2 regions of the Nocardioides kongjuensis genome follow, and region 1 is predicted to be linked to the other one. Evidence: riboswitches for the same ligand, from Rfam matches in the RefSeq annotation. Region 1 holds a riboswitch; the other holds the start of a gene.
The links. Region 1 has a riboswitch for thiamine pyrophosphate ahead of thiE (thiamine phosphate synthase). Riboswitches for the same ligand answer to the same signal wherever they lie in the genome.

Region 1 (3,629 bases):
CGATTTGCACGATGCAGGTTGCGAATTGATCACCATCACCCAGTACCTGCGCCCGAGCCCACGTCACCACCCGGTCGAGCGATGGGTGAAGCCGGAGGAGTTCGTAGAGCTCCGTCAAGAGGCCGAGGACATCGGCTTCTCCGGGGTGCTCTCCGGGCCACTCGTCCGTTCGTCGTACCGCGCCGGACGTCTCCACCGCGACGCGCTCCAGCGCCGCACCGAAAAGGAACTCTCATGAGCAAGGTCGATCTCGTCATCCTCGGCGCCGGCAGCGCCGGCTACGCCTGCGCGCTGCGTGCAAGTCAGCTGGGCCTGTCGGTGGTTCTCGTCGACCGCGACAAGCTAGGCGGCACCTGCCTGCACCGCGGATGCATCCCCACCAAGGCACTGCTCCACGCTGCAGAGGTCGCCGACCACGTCCGCGAGGCCCCCGCGCTCGGCATCGGAGCCGAGCTGACCGGCATCGACATGGACAAGATCCACCGCTACCGCACCGGCGTCATCGACCGCCTTCACCGTGGCCTGACCGGTCTGGTCGGCAGCCGGGGCATCGAGGTCGTCGCGGGTGAGGGCCAGTTCGTCGGTCCGAACACCGTCCAGGTCGGCGAACGCACCATCGAGGCTGACGCGGTCGTCCTGGCGACCGGCGCCCGGCCCCGCCGGATTCAGGGTATCGAGACCGACGGCACCCACATTCTGACCTCGGACGACGCCCTGACGCTCGGCCGCGTCCCCTCCTCCGCGATCGTCCTCGGAGGAGGCGTCATCGGATGCGAGTTCGCCTCCCTCTGGCGCTCGCTCGGCGCCGCTGTCACCGTCGTCGAGGGCCTTCCCCGCCTCGTCGCCAGCGAAGACGAGGACATCTCGCGGCAGCTCGATCGCGCGCTCAAGCGGCGCGGCATCAAGATCCAGACGGGTCAGAAGGTCACCGGGGTCGAGCGCACCACGGACGGCGTGCGCGTCGCGTTCGAGGGCGACTCCACAGCAGAGGCAGAGGTCCTTCTCGTTGCTGTCGGACGTGAGGCCGTCATCGACGGCTTCGAGGAAGCCGGCATCGCCGTGGACCGTGGTGTCGTGGTCACCGACGAACGGCTGCGCACCAACCTGACCAACGTGTACGCCGTCGGTGACCTCGTCGCCGGGCCACAGCTCGCGCACCGCGGCTATGCCCACGGCATCTTTGTCGCCGAAGAGATCGCCGGACTCGCGCCCCGGCCCGTGAACGACGAGCTCGTGCCCAAGGTGACCTTCACCCAGCCGGAGATTGCCTCCGTCGGACTCACCGAAGCTGTCGCGCGTGAGCGCTACGGCGACCAGATCACCTGCGCGACACAGGACCTGGCCGGTAACGGTCGCAGCCTGATCCTCGGCTCGGGCGGAATGGTGAAGGTCGTGCGGCGGCACGAACACGAGGTCCTCGGCGTCCACATCGTCGCTGCACGCGCTGGCGAGATGATCGGCGAAGGGCAGTTGCTGACCAGCCTCGGAATCGCACCCGAAGCGGTCGCGCCCTTCGTCCATGCGCACCCCACCCAGCACGAGGCCTTGGGGGAGGCCCTCCAGGCCCTCGCCGGAAAGGCGCTGCACGGCCACTAGAACTGCGGCGGGGCTGCTGCGTTCGACCCCGGCAGCCCCGCCGCCTCCATCCCAACCACAAGCACACGGGCGCTCCAGCCAGGAGCTGAGAGGGAGCTAGCGCGCTCCAACCGTTGAACCTGACCCGGGTCATACCGGCGGAGGAAGTGAGAGGTCATGATTCCAAGGTTGTTCTGCCTGGTGAGTGACGAACGCCAGATCTCGTTCGCCCACCACCTCGTCGACGCGGGCATAGACGGCTTCCAGGTGCGAGCCAAACAAAGCAGTGCACGCGACATGACGCGAATGACGCGCAAGCTCATCGACGAAGTACGTCCACGAAGCATTCCCGTGCTGGTCAACGACCGACTCGATGTCGCCCTCGCGGTGGACGCTGACGGAGTGCACCTTGGGCAGGACGATCTTGCCGTTGCCGAGGCGCGGCGGCTCGCGCCCTGGATGATGATCGGCGCCACCTGCCGAACTCGCGAAGATGTCGTGAGGGCGGAGGGATCGGGCGCGGACTACGCCGGAATCGGCCCGTTGTTTCCCTCGACCTCCAAGGCAGATCTGCCGGAACCGTTGGGGCAGCAGAACCTGGAACCGGCGGTGGGTGTTCTACCGCTGATCGGCATCGGTGGGATCAACCAGGGTCGAGCCTCAGCAGTCGTCAACTCGGGCGCCCACGGCATCGCCGTGATCAGCGCGATCTGGGATGCCCCCGACCCGATCAATGCAGCTCGCGATCTCGCAGTAGCCCTAGCCAAGGCTCAGGTGATCCTGTGACGCGCATCAGGATCTGCGGAGCGGGCATCATCGGCTTGGCCTGCGCCGAGGAGCTGTTGCTCCGCGGCCACGACGTCGAGGTCGTCGACCCCGCCCCCGGCTCCGGGGCGTCGTACGCCGCCGCCGGGATGCTCTCGCCGTCCGGCGAGCTGTGGCACGGCGAGGCCGACCTGTTCCGCCTGGGCCGGGCCTCGGCCGACCTCTGGCCCGCGTACGCCGCCCGGCTCGGCGTCGCCTTGGCGCAGAGCGGCACGCTGCTGGCTGGCGCGGATGCCGGCGACGTCCAGGAGATCGACCGCCAGCTCGGCCTGCTCGCGGAGGCGGGCGTGGCTGTCGAGGCGCTGACCCGCCGCGAGCTGGTCGCCCGCGAGCCCGGGCTCGGACGCGTCACCGGCGGTGCCTGGCTGCCCGACGACCACTCTGTCGACCCCCGTTCGGTGGTCGCTTCGCTGCTGGCCCGCGTGCCGGTCGTGCCGGTCGCCTCCGGTGCGCGTGTCGACCTGACTGTGCTGGCGACGGGGGCGCACCTGCCGGCGCCGTACGCCGCGCTGGTCCGGCCCGTCCGCGGCGAGATCCTACGACTGCGTGCCCACGCGCCCGACCAGGCGCCCGCGACCACCGTCCGCGGCCTCGTCCACGGCGAGCCCGTGTACGTCGTGCCGCGCTCGGGCTCCGACGAGATCGTCATCGGGGCCACCTCCGACGAGCACGACACCCCGCCGGTGCCGACCGTCGAGGGCACCTTCCGGCTGCTCGAGGCAGCCCGCGCGCTGCTGCCCGGGCTGGACCGCGCCGAGCTCGTGGAGGTGACCGCCCGCGATCGCCCGGGCACGCCCGACAACCTTCCGCTGGTGGGCCCGACCGGCGAGGACGGCGTGCTGCTCGCGGCCGGCCACTACCGCCACGGCGTGCTGCTCGCCCCGATCACCGCGCAGGCGCTCGCCGACCACGTCGAGACCGGTGCCGTCGACCCCGCGCTCGACCCGCGCCGTTTCGTGACCGAAGGGAGTGCCGCATGAACCTGACCGTCAATGGATCCGCGCGCGAGGTCGCCGAGGGCACCGTCGTACGCGACCTGCTCCCGGAGGACTGCCGGGGCACCGCGGTCGCCGTCAACGGCGCGGTCGTGCTCCGCGCCGACCACGCCACCACGCCGCTCACAGAGGGCGACGTGGTCGAGATCGTCACCGCCGTGCAGGGAGGCTGAGCAGATGACCGACGAGACCCTGGTGATCGCGGGGGAGAAGCTCCCCTCGCGGCTCTTCCTC
Region 2 (3,629 bases), 3.7 Mb from region 1:
GGCGCCGCGCGCTCGTCGTACCGGCCAACCTCGCGCACACCGACGAGGTCGCCGCGCTCGCCGATGCGGCCTTCGACGAGTTCGGTCGGCTCGACGTCGTCGTGAACAACGTCGGCGGCACCATCCCGAACGCCTTCCTCGACACCGACGTGGCCTACCTGGAGGAGGCCTTCCACTTCAACGTCGCCACCGCGCACGCGCTCAGCCGGGCCGCCGTACCGCTCATGCTGAGGTCGGCGGGCGAGGGCCGGCAGAAGTCGATCACCTCGATCTCCTCGGCGATGGGCCGGCTGGCCGGGCGCGGGTACCTCGCCTACGGCACCGCCAAGGCGGCGCTCGCGCACTGGTCACGGCTGGCCGCCACCGACCTCAACCCGGAGATCCGGGTCAACGGCGTCTTCGTCGGCTCGGTGATGACCAGCGCGCTGGAGTTCGTGGCCGGGGTGCCGGAGATGAAGACCCAGCTCGAGGAGGCGACGCCGCTCGGCAGGATCGGCGAGGCCGAGGACATCGCCGCCGCGGTGGTCTACCTCGCCTCGCCCGCCGGGAAGTACGTCACCGGCAAGCTGCTGGAGGTCGACGGCGGCATCCAGGAGCCGAACCTCGACCTCCGGCTACCCGATCTGCGACCGGATGTGAACGCCACCTAGAGTGCGTTCATGAGCACTGGAGGGATCGCCACCGGACACGCCGTCTCGCCCGACTCGGGTCGGCACTGGGCCGACGAGGGCGCCTGGGAGGTCGCCGAGGGCATCCACCGGATCCCGCTGCCGCTGCCGATGGACGCGCTCAAGGCGATCAACGTGTACGTCGTCCAGGGCGACGACGGGCTCACCCTGATCGACGGCGGCTGGTCGATCCCGGTCGCCCGGGAGCTGCTCGACACCTCGCTGCGCTCGATCGGCTCGGGCTTCGGCGACATCAAGCGGTTCCTGGTCACCCACGTGCACCGCGACCACTTCACGCTGGCCACCGTCCTCGGGCACGAGTACGGCGCCGACGTGGCCCTCGGTCGCGAGGAGCAGCCGGCGCTCGAGCTCCTGCACCGGGCCGGGCGCGACGGGCTCGACGAGAGCCCCTTCCTCGCGGTGCTGCGCACCGCCGGCGCGGAGGAGATCGCCCAGCTGTGGGCGGCCGGTCCCGGGGAGCTGCCGAAGCCCGTCGACTGGGCGTTCCCCGACACCTGGCTCGAGGGCGACCGCAGCTTCGACGTCGGCCGTCGCCGTCTCGACGCCGTGCACACCCCCGGCCACACCCCTGGCCACTACGTCTTCGCCGACCAGGCCGAGGGAGTCCTCTTCTCCGGCGACCACGTGCTCCCCACGATCACCCCGTCGATCGGGTTCACCGTCCCGCCCGCGGACCAGCCCCTCGGCCAGTTCATGGCCTCCCTCGCCCGGGTGCGCGAGCTCCCCGACCTGCGCATCCTGCCTGCGCACGGCCCGGTCGCTCCGTCGTCGTACCAGCGCGTCGACGAGCTCCTCGCCCACCACGAGGACCGCCTCGACCTGTGCCTGGCGTCCCTGAAGGAGCGCGGCTCCGCCACCTCCCTCGTCGTGGCCAAGGACCTCGGCTGGACCCGGCACGAGCGGGCGTTCGGCGAGCTCGACGTGTTCAGCCAGGGCATGGCCGCGATGGAGACCAAGGCGCACCTCGACCTGCTCGTCGCCCGGGGCCAGGCCAGCGCGGTGGACCTGCCGGACGGCGTGGTCTACACGGCGTCCTAGAATCGGAGGCGTCCGACAGGGGAGCACCATCCGGGTGCTGAGAGTGCGGCGCGGGCCGCAGACCCTCCGAACCTGATCCGGTTAGCACCGGCGAAGGGAGTCATCCGATGCGTACGCGCATGCTCACCGGCCGCCTCAGCCTGGTGGCCCTCTCCACCACGGTCCTGCTCGCAAGCGGCTGCTCGCTGGTCAGCAGCGAGAGCGACCACGAGAAGGCGGACGACAAGACGGTCACGCTGGTGACCCACGAGTCGTTCGCGATCCCCGACGAGCTGGTCAAGGCGTTCGAGAAGGACACCGGCTACGACCTGAGGATCAGCAAGCTCGAGGACGCGGGCGCATTGACCAACGAGCTGGTGCTGACCAAGGACGAGCCGGTCGGCGACGTCGTCTTCGGCGTCGACAACACCTTCGCGACGCGTGCGGTCGACGAGGGCGTGTTCGCGTCGTACGCGCCGACCCTGCCGGAGGGCGCCGCCGCCCACGAGCTCGACGGCGACGACGACCACGCGCTCACGCCGATCGACACCGGCAACGTCTGCGTCAACGTCGACGACGCGTGGTTCCGGGCCAAGGGAATCCCGGCGCCGACCACCCTCGACGACCTGACGAAGCCCGCCTACAAGGATCTCTTCGTGATCCCGGGCGCCAGCACCAGCTCGCCCGGCCTGGCCTTCCTGCTGGCCACGATAGCCAGGTACGGCGACGGCTGGCCGTCGTACTGGACCGAGCTCGTCGACAACGGCGCCAAGGTCGTGAAGGGCTGGTCCGACGCGTACTTCACCGACTTCACCTTCTCCGGCGGAGACCGTCCGATCGTCGTGTCCTACGACTCCTCGCCGGCGTTCACGCTGACCAAGGCGGGCGACCGGACCACGACCAGCGCGCTGCTGGACGGCTGCTTCGAGCAGGTGGAGTACGCCGGCGTGCTGCACGGCGACACGACCAACACCGCCGGCGCGCACGCGGTGATCGACTGGCTGCTCTCGCCCGAGGTCCAGGCCGCGCTGCCCGAGTCGATGTACGTCTTCCCGGTCGACGCCTCCGTCGAGCTGCCCGCCGACTGGGCGAAGTTCGCGAAGCGGCCCGCGACCACCGAGCAGGTCGCGCCGGCCGAGATCACCGAGAAGCGCAAGGCGTGGCTGGAGCAGTGGACGGAGATCGTGTCGCGATAGGTGGTGCGACGGTGACCCGACGACTGGCGCTGGGACTGCTCGCCGCGGTCCCGGTCGCCGTCGTCGCCGTCTTCTTCGTGCTGCCGGTCGGGGCGATGCTCCACCGCGGGGTGTGGCCGGACGGCTCGTTCGACCCGGGCGCCGTGCTCGACGTGCTGCGCCGCCCGCGCACCGGCCGGGTGCTGTGGTTCACCGTGTGGACCAGCACGGTCGCGACCGCGTGCGCGGTGCTGCTCGGCCTGCCGGCGGCGTACGTCCTGCACCGGCTGCGCTTCCCCGGCCGTGCCCTGGTCCGCACGGCGCTCCTCGTCCCGTTCGTGCTGCCCACCGTGGTCGTCGGCCTCGCGGTGCGTGAGCTGATCTCGTCGTCGGGGCCGCTCGGCTTCCTCGACCTCGACGGCACCCCGGCCGCGATCCTGATCGGCCTGGTCTTCTTCAACGTGGCGGTCGTGATCCGCACCGTCGGCGTCGCCTGGGAGGGCCTCGACCGCCGGCCGGCCGAGGCTGCGGCCGCGCTCGGTGCCACGCCCCTCGCCGTGTTCCGCACCGTCACCCTGCCCGCGCTGCGCCCGGCGATCGTCTCCGCGGCCAGCGTGGTCTTCCTGTTCTGCGCGACCGCGTTCGGGGTGGTGCTGGTGCTCGGCGGCGTGCGGTACTCCTCGGTCGAGACCGAGATCTACCTGCTCACCGCCGACCTGCTCGACCTGCCGGCCGCTGCCGCGCTCTC

Region 2: linked by a shared signal. The riboswitch ahead of BJ958_RS22465 (thiamine ABC transporter substrate-binding protein) and the one ahead of thiE (thiamine phosphate synthase) in region 1 are both predicted to bind thiamine pyrophosphate.

The regions. Positions count from the first base shown of each region.
Region 1 covers NZ_JACCBF010000001.1:951,691-955,319, forward strand. Annotated here, with positions in the region: gene lipA (lipoyl synthase) at 1-238, shown strand, start outside; gene lpdA (dihydrolipoyl dehydrogenase) at 235-1,596, shown strand; TPP riboswitch at 1,652-1,759, shown strand; gene thiE (thiamine phosphate synthase) at 1,777-2,361, shown strand; gene BJ958_RS04515 (FAD-dependent oxidoreductase) at 2,358-3,380, shown strand; gene thiS (sulfur carrier protein ThiS) at 3,377-3,568, shown strand; gene BJ958_RS04525 (thiazole synthase) at 3,573-3,629, shown strand, end outside.
Region 2 covers NZ_JACCBF010000001.1:4,676,634-4,680,262, forward strand. Annotated here, with positions in the region: gene BJ958_RS22455 (SDR family oxidoreductase) at 1-650, shown strand, start outside; gene BJ958_RS22460 (MBL fold metallo-hydrolase) at 660-1,727, shown strand; TPP riboswitch at 1,735-1,843, shown strand; gene BJ958_RS22465 (thiamine ABC transporter substrate-binding protein) at 1,835-2,902, shown strand; gene BJ958_RS22470 (ABC transporter permease) at 2,914-3,629, shown strand, end outside.